Regions from separate parts of the Lentzea sp. NPDC051213 genome, predicted to be linked through region 2. Evidence: riboswitches for the same ligand, from Rfam matches in the RefSeq annotation. Region 2 holds a riboswitch; the other holds the start of a gene.

Region 1 (9,362 bases), on a different contig from region 2:
AGCTCGAAGCCGCAGGTGCGGACGGCGTCCTTTGGACGTACGCCTACTCGTTTCACAACTACCTGATCCGCCGCTCACGACTCGACGAGCTCGAGGTCCTCGTGGTGCGCGGGCTGACCGCGGCGCGGCGCGAAGGCAGCGCCTTCGGGCAATCGCGTCTCAACCGAGGGCTGGCAGGCGTCTACATCGGGACACGTGACCTGACGAAGGCGGAGTGGCACATGCGTGAAGCACTCCGCTGGGACGAGCAGCTGGGTGACGAGGACGGAGTGTCGAACGTGTCGCGCGGGCTGGCGTATTTGTGCGAGCTACAGGGCAAGCACGCGGAAGGGGTGGAGGTCCTGCAGCGTGTCTACCCGATGGCCGTCAGCCTGGAGAACAAGTTCGAGAAGGCCTCGTACCTGGCCGCATACGGCAGAGCGCGCCACCTGGTGGGTGAGGACGAACGTGCGCTCGAGCTCTGCCTGGCCGCGCAGACGCTGTACGTGGAATTCAACGGTCTTAAGGGCGACATCTCCCGCAGCATGAACCAGGAGACGTTGGCCGACGTCTACGTGAAGCTCGGCAGGTACGCGGAAGCGATCGAGCACTGCCGGACGTCCGTGCGGATGCTGCGAGGCATCCGGCACACTTCCCAGCTCGCCGAGGTTCTCGTACAGCTGTCGAAGATCCAGATCGCGGCGGGAGATCCGGCCGCCGCCAGGGAGTTGCTCGACGAGGCGTTGGCCCATTGTGAGCAGATGGGGACAAGGGACGTGAACGCGCCGCGGGTGCGGGAACTGCTGAAGTCACTCGACGAGGCGTTGGCTCTTTGTGAGCAGATGGGGGCAGAGGACGTGAACGCACAGCGGGTGCGGGAACTGTTGAAGTTGCTCGACTAGGTTTGTACCGACCTCTGTGGGGTAGCCGTTAAGAGGATTCCCCACCTGGAGGTGTCATGATCGTTCTCGGTCTGATCCTGCTCGTCGTCGGATGGCTGGCCGGTATCAGCATCCTGACGACCATCGGTGTTGTACTGCTGGTGATCGGCGCGATCCTCGCCGTGCTCGGCGCTGTCGGCAAGCCGATCGGTGGCCGGGCGCACTACTTCTAAACAGCCGCCCCTTTCCTCCCCTCGGAAAGGTGAAGGGGGAGCCTCCACAGTGGAGGCTCCCCCTTCCGTCTGTCTGGCAAAGGTCTTACACGTTTCCCTTAGCGCGTGCGGCAGCGGCGAACACTCCGAACGCGACCCCCAGCATGGCCAGAGCGGCGACAGCAGCGACTACAAGATCCACAGACATGATCGAACAACTCTCCCTATTGCGATCTCCCGTTCCTTATGACGCCGGGATACCCCGCAACGTTGCCTCGGGTAACGTTTTCGGGGTGAAACTCCGTGCTGTGGAAGCGCGTGTGCTCTCCGTAGCACCGTGGCTGCTCGTGTTGTCGGTCGCCGGGCACCTGTTCATGGTCGCTTTCCAGGCGAAGATGACCATGATCGACTTGCTGGTGTACCGAAATGGATCGCCGCATCTGTTCAGCGGTGACCTCTACGAGTGGCGGCTCGACCAGTACGCGGACGTCTTCCCGCTGCCGTTCACCTACCCGCCGTTCGCGGCCGCGATCTTCACGCCGATGAGCTGGGTGCCGTGGGAGGCGTCGCGGTGGATCTGGCAGCTCATCTGTCTCGGCTGCCTGTACTTCATCGTTCGCACGAGCGTCAAGCTGCTGAAGCTGCAGGACCCGCGCCGCGCCATGATGTGGACCGCGCTGGTGCTGTGGATCGAGCCGGTGCGCACCACGCTCAACTACGGCCAGATCAACCTCGTGCTGGCGGCGATCCTGATCGGCACGCTCGCCAGCGCGCGGAACTGGGTCGGGGGTGCCGGTGTGGGTTTCGCCGCGGGCATCAAGCTCACGCCTGCGATCTCCGGGCTGTTCTTCCTCATCCAGCGCCGGTGGATGGCCGCCGTCTGGTCCTTCGTCGCCTTTGTGGCGGTGTACGGCATCGGCTGGGCGATCTCGCCGTCGCAGTCGAACAAGTTCTGGTTCGAGCTGCTCGGTGACGCGAGCCGGGTCGGGCCGGTCGGCAGTGCCATCAACCAGTCGATGCGTGGCGCGCTGAGCCGCACGGTCGGCTATGACGTCAAGACCGGGCCGTTGTTCATCGTCGCCGTGCTCGTCGCGGCGGTGCTGACGTGGTTCGCGGTCAGCAAGACCAAGGACGTGCTGGCGCTCATCGTGAGCGTTCAGATGCTCGGGCTGCTGGTCTCGCCGATCTCGTGGAGCCACCACTGGGTGTGGATGGTGCCCGCCCTCCTGTGGCTCATCTACGAGGGCGGACACCTGCTCTGCAAGATCACCGCCGGCCTGTGGGTACTGCTGACCGGCGGTTACCTGATCTCGTTCCTGCTGCTCGCCCAGCCGAACATCTGGGACTTCCCGCGCCCCTTGGTCTTCGTGCTGCTCGGCTGGGGCTATCCGGTGGCCGGGATGCTCACGCTGGTCGCGATCGGTCTAGCAACCCGGCGTAAGCCGGACGAGCTGCTGCCCGGCGATGAGGAAGCTGCCCACAGCGAACCCACCGGTGTCGCCGGCTGAGGCCGGCTTCCAGGAGTTGCGGGCCTGCACCCAGCCGAGCAGGCCATCGGCGTCCAGCGCGGTCTGCAGCGCCTGCCAGCCCTTCTGCACGTAGGGCAGGTAGGTGGCGCGATCCAGGACGCCTGCGTTGATGCCCGCCGCGAACGCGTAGGTGATCATCGCGGTGGCCGCGGAGTCCTTGCCGGTGCTGCCCCAGAAGCCGTCGTGGCGCTGCAGGTACCGCAGCGTCTGGGCGGTCTTGCGGAGCGTCTTGGCGTAGTCGGCGCGGTACGGGTTGTCGGCCGGCAGGGTCAGCACTGCCTTGGCGAGGCCCTGCACGGCCCAGCCGTTGGTCTGCACGTTGAGGCTCCACAGGCCCGTGACCTGGTTGAACGTCCGCTTCTTCAGATTGCGGTACGACCGGTACGAGTAGTCGAGCAGGTCCTGGTCGAGGTCGCGCACGGCGACCTCGGTGAAGGACGGCAGCGACATCGCCAGTGCGTCGGGAGACTTCCAGTAGTCGAACTTCCCGGTCTTCGCCTGGGCCCGCAGGTTGTCCCGCAGTGGCTGAAGCACCTCGGGCTCCGGGTGGAAGAACGAGACGGCCAGGTAGGCCTCACCGCTCGACTGCGGATCCGGGGCGTACGGGTTCGCCGGGTCGACGGGCAGCAGGTACTTGTTCGCCTGCACCCACGGCCACGTCTTGTGGTTGCTGATCCCGGTCGTGCGGACCTGCGCGATGTTGCCGGTGTGGAAGTTCGCGTTGGACCAGTTGTTCGCCTTGAGGTCGGTCCCCTTGGTGACCCACGCCTGGCTGGCCTTGATCATCGTGTCCGTCACGGCACACGGCACGGCCTGCGCGGCCGCCGGTGCGATCAGAAGACTGCCTGCCAGCGCCACTACGAACAAAGGTGTGCGCAACCGCATGAGGGTGTTCCCTCTCATTCCGCGGGCGGCGGCAGCGCACATCTTGACCGAGTCAGGCCATCGCGTCCAGCACTCCGTCGATCTCCTCGGCGAGGGACACGTCCAGGGCGGTGATTCCTCCCTTGGAGTGCGTGCTCAGGCGAAATGTCAGTGTCTTGTACCGGATGTCGATGTCCGGGTGGTGGTTGTCGTTCTCCGCGATCTCGGCGATCCGGTTCACGACCATGATCGCCTGCGGGAAGGTCGCCAGCTCCACGGTCCGCACCAGCGCCGCGTCCTGGGCACTCCAGTCGGGCAGCTTGGGCAGCACGTCGTTCAACTGATCGTCGCTCAACAGCTCGGCCATGTCCTGATCGTCCCACCACGTCACGTAAGCTGCGCGTTTGCCACGGGAGTCCGGTGAAGCGCCGGGCTGAGAGGAGGGCTCGCAAGCCCTCGACCGTCCACCTGATCCGGGTCATACCGGCGTAGGGAGAGATTTCAGTGAGAAGGATTTTTGCTGTCGCCGCGGCTCTGGTGCTGACCGGTTGCTCGGCCGGTACCTCGACCGCGCCGCAGACGCACGAGGTCACCCTGGTGACGCACGACTCGTTCGCGGTGAAGCCCGAGGTGCTGGAGGAGTTCCAGAAGTCCTCGGGGATCACGGTCAAGCAGATCGCCAGCGGTGACGCGGGCGAGCTCACGAACAAGCTGGTGCTCACCAAGGCCAACCCGATCGGCGACGTCGCGTTCGGCGTCGACTCGACGTTCGCCTCGCGGGCGTTGTCCGAGGGCGTGTTCGCCGAGTACGCCTCGCCGGAGGCTTCGAAGGGCGCGCAGCGGTACCAGGCCGACGACTCGAACCGGCTGCAGGCCGTCGACGTCGGTGACGTGTGCCTGAACATCGACCCGGCCAAACTCGGCGGCGTCGAGCCCACGTCGTACGAGGACCTGGTCGACCCCAAGTTCAAGGACAAGCTGGTCGTGGAGAACCCGGCCACGTCCTCGCCCGGCCTCGCGTTCCTGCTCGGCACGATCGCGAAGTTCGGCGAGAACGGCTGGCAGGAGTACTGGGGCAAGCTCAAGGCCAACGGCGTCAAGGTCGTGAGCGGCTGGGAAGAGGCTTACAACCAGGAGTTCTCCGCGACCAAGGGCGACCGGCCGATCGTCGTCTCGTACGCGTCGTCGCCGTCCGCGGAGGGCGGCAAGACCAAGGCCGTGCTCGGCACCTGCTACCGCCAGGTCGAGTACGCCGGTGTGCTGTCCGGGGCGAAGAACCCGTCGGACGCGCAGAAGGTGCTGGACTTCCTGCTGGGCGAGAAGTTCCAGGCCCAGGTGGCCGAGCAGATGTACGTCTACCCGTCACGGGAGGGCGTCGCGCTGCCCGAGTCGTGGGCCAAGGACGCGCCGCTGCCCACCAATCCGCAGACCCTGCCCGCCGACAAGGTGAAGGACAACCGCGAAGCCTGGGTCGAGCAGTGGCGCAAGCTCGTGCAGGGCTGACGGGCCCCACCGGTCGGCCGGCGCGGGCTCGCGCGGGCCTGATCTCGGCTCGTTCCGGCTGGTCGGCGGCGGCCTTGCTGCCGCTGGCCTTCCTGGCGCTCTTCTTCGCGTGGCCGGTGCTGGCGATCGTCACCCTCGGCCTGCGCGAGGGCGGGGTGACCGAGGTGCTGGTCGACGGGGAGACCTGGGAGCTCGTCGGGTTCACGCTCGGGCAGGCGGCGGCGTCGACGCTGGTGGCGGTGCTGGCCGGGATGCCGCTGGCGTTCGTGCTGGCCCGCTGCCGGATTCGCGGGCTCGGGGTGATCCGGGCCGCCGTGATGGTGCCGTTCGTGCTGCCGACCGTGGTGGTGGGCCTCGCGTTCCGGACGTTCTGGCCGGAGGGCGGGGTGCTGCCGATCGTGCTGGCCAACGCGTTCTTCAACGTCGCCGTGGTCGCGCGGACCGTGGGCGGGCTGTGGGCGCACACGGATCGGCGCGCTGAAGACGCGGCACGGGCTCTTGGTGCGTCACGGCCGCGCGCGTTCCTGTCGGTCGTGTTGCCGGCGCTGGCACCCGCGATCGGCTCTGCGGCCGCGGTGGTGTTCCTGTTCTGCGCCACCAGTTTCGGTGTCGTGCTGGTGCTCGGCGGGTCGCGGTACCGGACGCTGGAGACCGAGATCTACCTGCGGACGGTCGAGCTGTTCGACCTGTCCGGGGCGGCCGCGTTGTCGTTGCTGCAGTTCCTCGCGGTCCTGGCCGTGCTGGTGCTCGGGGCGTTGGCGCGGCGCCGGCGTGAGACCGCGTTGTCGTTGCGCGGCAGGGAAGAGCTGGCGCGGCGGCCGTCCGGGGGCGAGTGGTACGTCGTGCTGGCCGCGTTCGGTGTCGTGGTCGCTCTGCTGACGCCGGTCGTCGGTCTGGTGACGGAATCACTGTCCACTCGGGACGGCTGGAGCTTCGCCGGGTATGCCGCGCTGGCCACGCGTGGTGATCGCGGCACGCTCGCGGTGACCGGCATCGATGCGGCGATCAACTCGGTGCGGACGGCGTTCGACGCGACGCTGGTGGCACTCGTCGTCGGGGTCTTCTCGGCGGTGGTGCTGATCGGGTTGCGGCGGGCGGGCAGCCGGATCGCCGAGGTGCTCGACACCGCGTTGATGCTGCCGCTGGGCGTGTCCGCGGTGACCGTCGGCTTCGGCTACCTGGTCACGATGGACGCGCTGCCAGGGGATTTCCGCACCTCACCGCTGCTGGTGCCGCTGGCGCAGGCGCTGGTCGTGACGCCGCTGATCGTGCGGATGGTGTTGCCGGTGCTGAGGGCGGTCGACGAACGGCTGCGGCAGGCCGCGGCGACGCTGGGCGCTTCGCCGGTGCGGGTGTGGCGTGAGGTGGACCTGCCGATGGCCGGGCGGTCGCTGGCCGCGGCGGCCGGGTTCGGATACGTGGTGGCGCTGGGGGAGTTCGGGGCGACGAGCTTCCTCGCGCGGCCGGACGCGCCGACGCTGCCGGTGGTGATCGCGCGGCTGATGTCGCGGCCGGGGGAGTTGAACAGCCAGATGGCCTATGCGGCGTGTGCGCTGCTGATGGTCGTCACGGTCGGGTGCGTGCTGCTGATCGAGCGGTTGCGCGTGCCGAGCAGCGGGGAGTTCTGATGGCGCTGGAACTTGACTCGATCACCGTCCGCTATGGACAGACGACGGCCGTTTCGGACGTGTCGCTTTCCGTGGCGGACGGCGAGGTCGTGGCTCTGCTCGGACCGTCCGGGTGCGGGAAGTCGACGCTGCTGCGCACGATCGCGGGGCTGGAGAAGCCGACTTCCGGTGCGGTGCGGTGGGATTCCAGCGATCTCGCCGGCGTGCCCGTGCACCGGCGGGAGTTCGGGCTGGTGTTCCAGGACGGGCAGCTGTTCCCGCACCGGTCGGTGGCCGGGAACGTGGCGTTCGGGCTGCGGATGCACCGGGTGGATCGGGAGGAGCGGGACAAGCGGGTCGTCTCGCTGCTGGAGCTGGTCGGGCTGGACGGCTATGCCGATCGGCGCGTGACGCAGCTGTCCGGTGGTGAGCAGCAACGGGTGGCGTTGGCGCGTGCTTTGGCGCCGTCGCCGCGGTTGCTGCTGCTGGACGAACCGTTGTCGGCGCTGGACCGGGCGTTGCGGGAGCAGCTCGCGGTCGATCTGGCGCGGTTGTTGCGGGAGGCCCAGACGACCGCGTTGGTCGTGACGCACGACCACGACGAGGCGTTCACGCTGGCCGATCGGGTGGCGATCATGTCCCGCGGTGCGGTGCGCCAGGTCGGCCCGCCCGCTGAGGTGTGGTCTTCACCGGTGGATGTCGAGACGGCGAAGTTCTTGGGGTGCAACAAGTTCGTGCCCGGCTCGTTCGTCGGGCTGGACGTGGAACGGGTCGGGTTGCGGGCCACGGCGTTGCGGGTGGATGCGGCCGGTCCGTTGGAGGGCACGGTGCTGGAACGGGTGCACCGGCGCGATCACGTGCGGCTGCTCGTGGAGATCGACGGCGAGGAGTACGAGGCGGTCGGACCGGTCTCCGTCGGGGACCGGGTGCGGCTCGCAATTGACTTGGACGGCGTCGCGCGGGTCGGGTAGGCATGTCTCCCATGGGACTTCTCGGGGGACGGGTCGCGCTGGTCACGGGTGTGAGCAGGCGGCAGGGCATCGGGTACGCGATCGCCTCTCGGCTGGCCGGGCTGGGCGCCGATCTGTTCGTGCAGCACCACGCCGCGCACGACGCGGCCCAGCCGTGGGGCGCGGATTCCGTGGACGAGGTGCTCGCGGGGGTCGGTGCGCAGGGGCTCGGGGTGGATCTTGCTGAACCCGACGCTCCGGAACAGCTGATGGCCGCGGCTGTCGAGGCTTACGGGCGCGTCGACGTGCTGGTGTGCAACCACGCGCGGTCCGGCGGTGACGGGGCGTTGGGCGAACTGACGGCCGAGATGATCGACGGGCACTACGCGGTGAACACGCGGTCGTCGATCCTGCTGGCGCAAGCGTTTGCGGAGCAGTGGAGTGGATCGAGCGGCGGACGGATCGTGTTCATGACGTCCGGGCAGGACCTCGGGCCGATGCCGAACGAGGTCGCCTACGCGGCGTCGAAGGGTGCGCTGTCGTCGATCGTGGCGACGTTGTCCTACCAGCTGGCGGACCGGGGTATCACCGTCAACGCGGTGAACCCCGGCCCCGTCGACACCGGCTGGGCCGGTCCCGAACTGGCCGAACTCGTGAACGAGCGGATGCCGTTGAAGCGCTGGGGTGAGCCGGACGACGCCGCCCGGCTCATCTCCTGGCTGTGCACCGACGACGCCGCGTGGATCACCGGTCAGGTGATCAACAGCGAGGGCGGCTTCCGGCGTTAGCTGTCCTTCGTGACGAGCCTGATGGCCGCGAGGCCCGCGCCGATCAGCAGGTAGCAGCCGGCGAGCAGCGTGCTGTCCCAGATCTGGTCGAGCGGGATCGGGTCGCGCATCACGTCGATCAGACCGGGGAAACCGGTCGTGATCAGGAACGGGTGCAGCCAGTCGAGCGACTGGAACTGGCCCAGCACCTGGAACACGATGATCGTCGTCATGGTCGCCGCCTGCACCACCAGCGGGTGCTCGGTGGTGGACGAGACCGCGAGTGCGACCGCGCCGATCGACACCATCTGGAACGTCACCAGCACGATGAACAACGCGATGCGCAGCAGCCCTTCTCCGGTCGACAACGTCGTGCCGGAGAGGGTCATCATGCCGTCGCTGCCGAGGAACGCGGTGCCCGAGATGATGCCCACGACCGCCATCAGCGTGACGGCGATGAGCGACATCGCGGTGAGGCCGAACAGCTTGATGAACATCAGCCGCACCCGTGACACCGGTGCGACCAGCAGCCCGCGCAACGTGCCGTGCTGCGCCTCGCCCGCGAGCCCGTCCGCCGCCCAGATCGACGCCACCAGTGGCAGCAACAGGTTGATGGACAGGAACAGGGTGAAGATCGGCACGACCATGCCGTTGCCCTGGAGGATCGCGGCGAGCCCCGGCCCGCTGCCGCCGTCGTTGCCCGCGGTCCAGAGGCCGAAGCTGATGATGATCGGCACCAGGACCAGCCCGAACAGCCCGATGAGCGTGCGAGGCCTGCGCAGCATCCAGCGCACCTCGGAACCCAGCTGACGCGTGATCATCGCGGTCCCCCGTCCAGCGTGTCCACAGCGGACATTCCGCGCTCGGCCTCCTCGGCCTCGGTGAGCCGCGCGAACAGCTCCTCCAGCCCGGTCTTCCACCGCGTCGCCTCGAAGACCTGCACGCCCGCCTTGACGAGCGTCTCGATGACCTGTGGCGCGCTCGTGCCGGCCAGCTCGATCCGCAGGCCCTCGCCCAGCGGCCGTCCCGAGATCCTGGCCTGCCTCAGCGCGCTCAGCGCCTGTTCGACG
Region 2 (9,362 bases):
GCGACTCGCGTTCGGTGATGCCGACGACGAACACCTCGGCGCCGTGCGACCGCGTCGCGTCGATCTTCAGCTGCGGGGTGTTCTCCGGCACGACGATCGCCGCCGGCATGCCGAGAAGCTTGGCGGCATAGGCGACCGCTTGCGCGTGGTTACCACTCGAATACGCCACGACACCGCGCGCCCGGTTCTCGGAAGGTATGCGGGACAAGGCGTTCACCGCGCCGCGCTGCTTGAAAGCTCCGATCGGTTGCAGCGACTCCGGCTTGATCCGCAAGCCGGAATCGAAGGACAGCAACGGGGTGTGCACGACGTGCTGGGCGATCGCGGCGGCTGCCGCGTGGATGTCCTCGAGAGTCACCAGGCGCATATGTCGATGATGCACGTCACCGGGGCACAACCGGTGAACTGTGCCCGACGTCCTACAAGTGTCATGTCTGAGAAGGAGAAAATCACCCCCGTCAAGCTCATCGCGAGTGTGCTCGCCGCCACCACCGCGGCCGTGCTGAGCCTTCGCCTCAATGTCGCCGGCACCATCATCGGCGCGATCCTCGCGAGCGTGGTGACCACAGTGGGCGCCGTGTTCTACCAACGGTCGATGGAACGCGAAAAGCGTTGGCAGGTAATCGCCGTCGGCGGACTGCTCGCCTTCGTGCTGACCGTCATCACCGTCACGAGCGTCCAGTTGGTGACCGGCACACCCGTTGGCGCGGATCCCGGAAAACCTGCCACGTCAACGCAAACCGAAACCCACACCGAGACCACGAAGACCGAGACGAAGACCGTGACGGTCCCGCCGAGCACGTCCGGTCAGTCGCCCACCGAAAGCACCACGCCGACCGGACCGACCACCACGACGACAGGTTCTCAACAGCCGACCGACAGCTCGCCGCCCCCGTCAACTGTCGACCCCATTCGGTGATCACGTCACTACTTTGAGCGATAGTTAACTGTCAATTGCTACGCAGCGCAGTTGATCTGTCGTGAGCTGTGACACACTTCGTCCACAGTTCGAGTGGCGCGTCATAGATAACAGGCCCATAAAGTCACTCGAATGGGCGACACATTCGGTCCGAAAGAGACCGTGAGGAGGCGCGATGAGGCTCGTGGCCAGACCACTTGAGCGCAGCGCCTTCGCGAGACGGACGAAGTTGGGAGGGGTGGGGCGACCCCTGCCGCCGCCCCACCACCCGTCCCCCTAAGGCCCCCGAGAGAGGTCCCTGCAACCGGTCTCTCGGGTTCCCCTGCACCCGAAAGTGAGGGAGACGTCTGATGAACCGCACGAGTGCGGCCCGCATCGCCGGTGCCGTGGTTCTCGCCACCGGAGTCGTGACTGCTCTCAGCGTACCGGCGTTTGGCGCGCCTGCCGCACCAGTCGCCCCAACCGGTTCCGATACGGAGAGCTACCCGGCAGAGTTGCTCCAAGCGGTGGAACGTGATTTGGGCCTGAACGCTGACCAGGCACGCGTCCGGTTGGCCTCTGACCTCAAGTCCGCCGACCTCGCCGAGCAGGCGAAGACCTCGCTGGGCGACGCATTTGGTGGAGCGTGGATCGACCAGGCGAGCGGCAAGCTGACTGTCGCGGTGACCAGGCCGGGACTCTCCGTGACCGGCGCCGACGTCCAGGTCGTCAAGAACTCGCTGACCCAGCTCAACGGCACCAAGTCGGTGCTCGACCTGATGGCCGCGCCCACGTCGATCACCGGCTGGCGCGTCGACGAGAAGTCCAACACCGTTGTCGTCGAGGTGAACCGCAACACCCGCGACGCGACGGCGGACCAGTGGATCGCCGTGGCGAAGTCCATCGGTGCGGTCGAGGTCGCCGAGGTGACCGAGAGCCCGACCCCGCTGTACGACCTGCGTGGTGGTGACGCCATCTACATGGGCGGTGGCCGCTGCTCGCTCGGCTTCTCCGTGTCTGGTGGCTTCGTGACCGCCGGCCACTGCGGCCGCACGGGCACCGCTGTCCAGGGCTTCAACCGCGTCGCGGCCGGCTCGTTCGCTGGGTCGGTCTTCCCCGGCAACGACTACGCTTGGGTGCGCACCAACGCGAACTGGACCCCGCGGCCGTTGGTCAACCGCTACAACGGCGGGACCGTGACCGTCTCGGGCTCCACCGAAGTCGGTGTCGGCGCGGGGATCTGCCGCTCGGGTTCGACCACTGGCTGGCGCTGCGGCACCGTCCAGGCGAAGAATCAGACCGTGAACTACCCGCAGGGTCAGGTCCGGGGTCTTACCCGCACCAACGCCTGCGCCGAGCCGGGTGACTCCGGTGGCTCGTGGCTGTCGGGCAGCCAGGCCCAGGGCGTGACGTCCGGCGGTTCGGGCAACTGCTCGTCCGGTGGCACCACGTTCTTCCAGCCGGTCAACCCGATCCTGTCGCGCTACGGCCTCACCCTCACGCGCGGCTAGTCCTAGCTGAACTGCACTGATCGTTTCGAGAGCCCGTACCAGAAGCCTTCAACACTGGTACGGGCTTTCTCGTCGCTGGCCGCGCCCAGCGCCACGAACAAGGGCGCGAAGTGCTCAGTCCTCGGATGTGCGATCCCGGCGGCGGGCGCTTTCTGCTGGAAGTCCAGCAGCGCGTCCACGTCACCGTTCGCCAGCTGCTGGTGTGCCCAGTCGTCGAACTCCCTCGACCACGACGGCGGCTCGTAGTCCGGCCCGGCGGGGAAGTTCACGCAGCTCAGGTTGTGCGTCATGAACCCGCTGCCGACGATCAGGACGTTCTGGTCCCGCAGCGGGGCGAGCTTGCGGCCGATCTCGTGCAGCTCGCGCGGGTCGAGCGTGGGCATCGACATCTGCAGCACCGGCACGTCGGCCTCGGGGAACATCTCCTTCAACGGCACGTAGGCGCCGTGGTCGAGGCCCCGCTCCTCGTCCTGCTGGACGTCGCCGAGCAGCTTGCGCACGTCCTGAGCCAGTTCTGGCGCGCCAGGAGCCGCGTACTCCACTTCGTAGTACCGCTGCGGGAAACCCCAGAAGTCGTAGACCAGCGGCACGGTCCCGGTCGCGCCGATCGTGGTCGGCGCCTCCTCCCAGTGCGCGGAGACCATGAGCACGGCCTCCGGGCGCGGGAGGGTGGCGGACCAGTCCTTGAGCTCTCTGGTCCACGTCGCGTCGTCAGCCAGCGGGGGTGCCCCGTGGCTCAGGTACAGCACTGGTGCGCTCACGAATTCGAGCGTACGCCGGTTTGTTCAAATTTCAACTACTAAGTTCAACCTTGAACGACTCGGTGGCCTTGCGGGGGTCGTCGGCCTCGGTGATGGCCCGCACGACGACCACCCGCGTGGCGCCCGCCGCCTGGACCTCCTTGAGGTTGGTGAGGTCGATCCCACCGATCGCGAACCACGCGCGCTCGCTCTTGGTCGCCTTGATGAGGTCGAGTCCCGGCGCCGGGCGGCCGGGCTTGGTCGGGGTCGGCCAGCAGGGGCCGGTGCAGAAGTAGTCCACGCCCGGTTCGGTGGCGGCGGCCTGCATCTGTTCGACGTCGTGGGTGGAGCGGCCGATCACCACGTCGTCGCCGATGATCTTGCGGGCGAGCGGCACCGGCAGGTCGTCCTGGCCCAGGTGCAGCACGTCCGCCTGGACCGCGTGGGCGATGTCCGCGCGGTCGTTCACGGCGAGGAGCCTGCCGTGGCGTTCGCAGGCCTCCGCGAGTGTTTCGAGGGCCTGGAGTTCCTGCTTGGCCTCGAGTGACTTGTCGCGCAGCTGGATGATGTCGACCCCGCCGGCGAGCGCGGCATCGGCGAACTCGGCCAGATCAGGCCGGTTCGGCGTGCAGAGGTAGAGCGTCGCGTCGGCGAGTCGTTGCCTGATCAGGTTTCCGTCGAGTCCTGGCACGTACGCACGTTAACCGTTATGTTGAAGTCGGTCCGCACGGGAGCCTGGAGAACACCGGGCTGAGAGGGAGCGTGGTTCGCTCCGACCGTCGAACCTGATCCGGGTCATGCCGGCGCAGGGAGCGTGAATGCCTTGAGCAGTGTGGAAGTGACCGTCGTCGGCGGCGGTGTCATCGGCCTGTCCGTGGCCTGGTTCGCGGCACGTGCCGGGTTCTCGGTGTCGTTGCACGATCTCGGGTCGCCGCATGCCGGTTCACGGGTCGCGGGCGGCATGCTCGCGCCGGTCGCGGAGGCGTGGCCGGGCGAGGAAGTCGTTACAGCACAAGGTATCGAGGCGTTGGCGCAGTGGCCGGAGTTCGCTGCGGAGTTGAACGTAGAATTGTTCAACAACGGGACGATCACGGTCGGCACGACGCCCGGTGACCTCGCTGATCTGCGTAGAATCGTCGGATTGTTCAACGATTCGACTGTTGAATTGTTGAACAATCGGACGATCCGACAACTTGAGCCTTCCATCGGCCCGGCGGTGCGCGGCGGCGTGCTCATTCCCGGCGATCTGGCGGTGGACAACCGCGAGCTGCTTTCCGCGCTGCGCAAGGCTTGCGTGGAAGCAGGAGTGCGATTCGAGTCCACAGTGGATGGCCGGGTGACGGTGATCGCCGCCGGTGCGTGGAGTGGTTCGTTGCACCCGGCACTCAAAGACGTGATCCGCCCGGTGAAGGGCGAGATCCTCCGGCTGGGCCGACGCCCGGGCACGTTGCCGCCGCCGACCCGCACGATCCGGGCCTCGGTCTCCGGGAGGTCCGTGTACCTCGTGCCGCGCAGGGACGGCGTGGTCGTCGGCGCGACCCAGTACGAGGCCGGGTTCGACACCGACGTGTCCGTCGCGGGCGTGCGGGACCTGTTGCGGGACGCGGAAACCGTGCTGCCGGGCATCGCCGAGTACGCGCTGACCGAGGCCGCGGTCGGGTTCCGCGCCGGCAGTCCGGACAACCTGCCGATCGTGCGGTACCTGGAGCCGGGCGTGATCGCGGCGACCGGCCACCACCGCAACGGGCTGCTGCTGGCCCCGCACACCGCGCGCGCCGTGGTGGAGCTGCTCGAGGGAGGAAGTTCGTGAAGGCACAGGTCAACGGCAGTTCTCGGGATCTTGCCGACGGCTCTTCGGTAGCCGAGGTCGTGTCGCTGGTGGGCGCGCCGTCCTCAGGGGTGGCCGTGGCCCTGGACGGCGCGGTGGTGCCGAGGGCGTTGTGGGACAAGACGATCGTGCCGGACGGCGGCGTGATCGAGGTGCTGACCGCGGTGCAGGGAGGCTGACGTGGACGATCCGCTGATCATCGCGGGCCGGGAGTTCCGGTCCCGGCTCATCACCGGCACCGGCGGTGCCGCGAACCTCTCGGTGCTGGAACGGGCTCTGGTCGCCTCCGGTACCGAGCTGACCACCGTGGCCATGCGCCGGGTCGACGCCGCGGGCCAGACCGGTGTGCTGGAGTTGTTGCGGCGCCTGGGAATCGAGGTCCTGCCGAACACCGCGGGCTGCCGCACGTCCGCCGAGGCCGTGCTGACCGCGCAGCTGGCGCGCGAAGCGCTGGAGACGAACTGGGTCAAGCTCGAGGTCGTCCACGACGAGGAGACCCTGCTGCCGGACCCGGTCGAGCTGCTGGACGCGGCCGAACGGCTGGTGCAGGACGGGTTCGTCGTCCTGCCGTACACCAACGACGATCCGGTGCTGGCTTCGAAGCTCCAGGACATCGGTTGCGCCACGGTGATGCCCCTCGGCTCGCCCATCGGCACCGGCCTGGGCATCCGCAACCCGCACAACATCGAGCTGATCACCTCGCGGGCGTCCGTGCCCGTGGTGCTGGACGCCGGCATCGGGACCGCGTCGGACGCGGCGCTGGCCATGGAACTCGGCTGCTCGGCGGTCTTGCTGGCGACCGCGGTGACACGCGCCGGTGACCCAGAACGCATGGCCGCGGCCATGCGCTACGCGGTCGAAGGCGGCCGCCTCGCGCGGCTGGCCGGCCGGATTCCGCAACGCTTCTGGGCCCAGGCGTCCTCGCCGGCCTTGTAGAACCGAGTTTCCTCCCTGGTGGGTGGGAAATTCACCGATATGGCGCTGGCTCGGATCTAGCGCTTCGCCAGAACCTGAACGCCTGGAGCCGATACCGTGAGTGCACACGTGCTGGGGGATGATTGACCATTACCTGAAATCCGCCGAGGAGGACGACTAGCCGTGACGGCCCCCATTGACGCCGAGGTCGAGGACGCGACCGCGCGCCTGTACCTGGCGATCGGCCGGCTGGCCCGGTTGCTGCGACGCACCGGTTCCCCCGGACTCGGCCCCGGTGCGGTCTCCGCGCTGGCCACCCTCGCCCGCTGTGGCCCCATGCGCCTCGGCGACCTGGCGAACAAGGAAGGCGTGGCGCCGCCGACGTTGTCCCGCATCGTCGCCGCGCTGGTCGAGGCCGGGTACGTGAAGCGCGAACCCGACCCGCAGGACGGCCGCGCCTGGCTCGCCACACCCACGCCCGAGGGCGAGACGATGGTGTCCGGGGTGCGGTCCGCGCGGGTGCGTGAGCTGCAGCGCCGGATCGAGCAGCTCAAGCCAGAGCACGTGGCTGCCTTGGTGAATGCCCTCGACGCGCTGGAGACGCTGGTCGGCGAAGAGCCGAAGTAGCCGTCGCGTACGAAGTGCGTACCCGGTTAGCTGACGACGGCGCGAAGTAGCGCCTGGTTGAAGGCGTCGAACTCCGCGACCAGCACGTCGCGGGTCTGCGCCAGCACGCCGGCGGCCATCGTGCCGGTGAACGACTCCGCGTTCACCAGGTGCGTGCCGCCGCTCTCCAACGAGGTGAGCTCCCAGCGGTGGCGGCCGAAGAACGTCTCCGGATCGCCGCCCTGGGACGTCAGCGCGTACGGCTCGACCGAGGTGATCTCGCCCTCGAAGTCGCGTTCGAACGGCGAGCCCTTGGCCGCCTTCACCTTCGTCTTCACCCCGTCCACCTGCGTGTACTCCATGACGGGGTTCCACTTCGCGTAGCCCGCGAAGTCCACCAGCACCTGCCACACGTCGCCGATCGGCGCGGGGATGACCAGCTCTGTCCTGACCTCATTTTCCTGCATGGTTGTTCAGTCTAATGACGACAGCTAGTCTTTTTCCATCGTCGGGATCAAGGGGCAGGTGCAGCAGCGCGGCGTCGAGCGACGTCGCGAGATCGTCGACGCCGCGATCGAGTTGTTCGGCGTCAACGGGTACGCGGGCACCGGGGTCGCGGCCATCGCCAAGAAGGCCGGCGTCACGCCGTCCGCGGTGATCCACCACTTCGGGTCCAAGGAGAACCTGCTCAGGGCGGTGCTGGACGAGTTCGACGCACGGGCGGCTGCGCGCGTGTCGTCCAAAGACCTGGTGTCGGCGTTGCTGGAAGACGCCGAGTTCACCATGGCGCACAAGGGCTTGGCGACGTTGCACACGGTGCTGCAGGCCGAGCACCTGGCCCGCGACGACGAGATCACGCAGCGGTTCCGCGCGCGGAACCGGATGCTCCGCGGCCACTTCACCGAGGCGTTGGGTGAAGCGGCCGCAACCGAGCTGATCGCGTTCCTCGAAGGCGCGCTGACGGTCTGGCTGCTCGATCCCGAGCAGACCGACCTCAAGGCGATGTACGCCCGCTACTTGTCGAGCCTCCAGAACGGCGACACCGGGCCGACACCACCGCCAAGCGGGTAGGACGCGGCCACCGACTTCACGATGAAGTCCTTGCCGAACCGCACCGCTTCTGGCACGGAGGCACCCTTCGCCAGCGCCGAGCTGATCGACGACGCCAGGGTGTCACCGCTGCCGTGAGTGTGTTCGGTGTCGTAGCGCGGCCCGGGCAGTTCGATGAACTCGCGACCGTTGTAGAGCAGGTCGAGGCACTCCGGGTCGTCCCACATGTGGCCGCCCTTGACCAGCACCCACTCGGGACCCATGGCGTGCAACGCTTCCGCGGCCACGCGTTGGTCGGCACGGTCCTTCACCGCGATACCGGTGAGCAGCAGCACCTCGTCGAGGTTCGGCGTCACCAGCGTCGCGCGCGGGAACAGCAGGCCCCGCAACGCGTCCAGCGCGTTGTCCGCGAGGAGTTGGTTGCCGTGCATCGACGCCGAGACCGGGTCGACGACGAACGGTGTCCACCCCTCGCGGCCGATGCCGACGCGGTCCAGCGCCGGGGTGATCGCCTCGATGATCGCCGCGGAGGCCAGCATGCCGGTCTTCGCGGCCTGCAGGCCGATGTCCTCGGCGACCGAGATGATCTGCGCCGCGACGACGTCCGCCGGAATCTCGCTGACACCCGTGACGCCCAAGGAGTTCTGGACTGTCACGGCGGTCAGGGCGACGCAGCCGTGCACCCCGCACGCGAAGAGCGTGCGGAGGTCGGCCTGGATGCCCGCACCACCGCCGGAATCGCTTCCGGCGATGGTGAGGACCCTCGGGGGTGTTGCTGTCACGTCGTTTCCACCACTGGCAGGTAGACCTTGTTCCCGGTGTCGGCGAACTCCTCGGACTTCTCCGCCATGCCCGCCTCGATGGCCTCCACAGTGGACAGTCCGTGTTCCTCGGCGTAGCGCCGCACGTCCTGCGTGATCTTCATGGAGCAGAACTTCGGTCCGCACATCGAGCAGAAGTGCGCCGTCTTCGCCGGTTCCGCGGGGAGCGTCTCGTCGTGGAACGAGCGCGCGGTGTCCGGGTCGAGCGACAGGTTGAACTGGTCCTCCCAGCGGAACTCGAAGCGCGCCTTGGACAGCGCGTCGTCCCAGTCCTGGCAGCCGGGGTGACCCTTGGCGAGGTCGGCGGAGTGCGCGGCGATCTTGTACGTGATCACGCCGGTCTTCACGTCGTCGCGGTTGGGCAGGCCCAGGTGCTCCTTCGGGGTGACGTAGCAGAGCATCGCGGTGCCCAGCCAGCCGATCTGCGCCGCGCCGATCGCGGACGTGATGTGGTCGTACGCCGGCGCGATGTCCGTGGCCAGCGGCCCGAGGGTGTAGAACGGCGCCTCGCCGCACCACTCCTCCTCGAGCCGGACGTTCTCGGCGATCTTGTGCATCGGCACGTGGCCGGGGCCCTCGATCATCACCTGGACGTCCTTGGCGCGGGCGATGTGCGTGAGCTCGCCCAGGGTCTTCAGTTCGGCGAACTGCGCCGCGTCGTTGGCGTCCGCGATGGAACCCGGCCGCAGGCCGTCACCCAGCGAGAACGTCACGTCGTAGGCGCGCAGGATGTCGCAGAGCTCCTCGAAGTGCGTGTAGAGGAAGCTCTCCTTGTGGTGCGCGAGGCACCACGCGGCCATGATCGACCCGCCGCGCGAGACGATGCCGGTGACGCGCTTGGCCGTCAGCGGCACGTACCGCAGCAGCACGCCCGCGTGCACGGTCATGTAGTCGACGCCCTGCTCGCACTGCTCGAGCACGGTGTCGCGGTAGATCTCCCACGTCAACGCGGCCGGATCGCCGTTGACCTTCTCCAGCGCCTGGTAGATCGGC

What was found. A riboswitch is a leader RNA that binds a small molecule or an ion and turns the genes downstream of it on or off. The one in region 2 is predicted to bind thiamine pyrophosphate.
Region 1: it holds a riboswitch for thiamine pyrophosphate, as region 2 does, so the genes downstream of both, ACIA8G_RS37165 (thiamine ABC transporter substrate binding subunit) here and thiO (glycine oxidase ThiO) in region 2, are expected to answer to the same signal.

The regions. Positions count from the first base shown of each region.
Region 1 is NZ_JBITEX010000010.1:150,626-159,987, forward strand. It holds gene ACIA8G_RS37140 (BTAD domain-containing putative transcriptional regulator) at 1-881, shown strand, start outside; gene ACIA8G_RS37145 (DUF6131 family protein) at 938-1,093, shown strand; gene ACIA8G_RS37150 (mannosyltransferase) at 1,366-2,580, shown strand; gene ACIA8G_RS37155 (glycoside hydrolase family 88 protein) at 2,497-3,480, opposite strand; gene ACIA8G_RS37160 (4a-hydroxytetrahydrobiopterin dehydratase) at 3,539-3,832, opposite strand; TPP riboswitch at 3,865-3,977, shown strand; gene ACIA8G_RS37165 (thiamine ABC transporter substrate binding subunit) at 3,970-4,968, shown strand; gene ACIA8G_RS37170 (ABC transporter permease) at 4,944-6,596, shown strand; gene ACIA8G_RS37175 (ABC transporter ATP-binding protein) at 6,596-7,546, shown strand; gene ACIA8G_RS37180 (SDR family oxidoreductase) at 7,558-8,313, shown strand; gene ACIA8G_RS37185 (ABC transporter permease) at 8,310-9,113, opposite strand; gene ACIA8G_RS37190 (ABC transporter ATP-binding protein) at 9,110-9,362, opposite strand, start outside.
Region 2 is NZ_JBITEX010000012.1:117,026-126,387, reverse strand. It holds gene ACIA8G_RS40560 (threonine/serine dehydratase) at 1-367, opposite strand, end outside; gene ACIA8G_RS40555 (hypothetical protein) at 338-919, shown strand; gene ACIA8G_RS40550 (S1 family peptidase) at 1,426-2,409, shown strand; gene ACIA8G_RS40545 (dioxygenase) at 2,412-3,170, opposite strand; gene thiE (thiamine phosphate synthase) at 3,202-3,840, opposite strand; TPP riboswitch at 3,867-3,978, shown strand; gene thiO (glycine oxidase ThiO) at 3,982-4,959, shown strand; gene thiS (sulfur carrier protein ThiS) at 4,956-5,156, shown strand; gene ACIA8G_RS40525 (thiazole synthase) at 5,158-5,913, shown strand; gene ACIA8G_RS40520 (MarR family winged helix-turn-helix transcriptional regulator) at 6,076-6,519, shown strand; gene ACIA8G_RS40515 (SRPBCC domain-containing protein) at 6,546-6,965, opposite strand; gene ACIA8G_RS40510 (TetR/AcrR family transcriptional regulator) at 7,024-7,569, shown strand; gene thiD (bifunctional hydroxymethylpyrimidine kinase/phosphomethylpyrimidine kinase) at 7,512-8,330, opposite strand; gene thiC (phosphomethylpyrimidine synthase ThiC) at 8,327-9,362, opposite strand, start outside.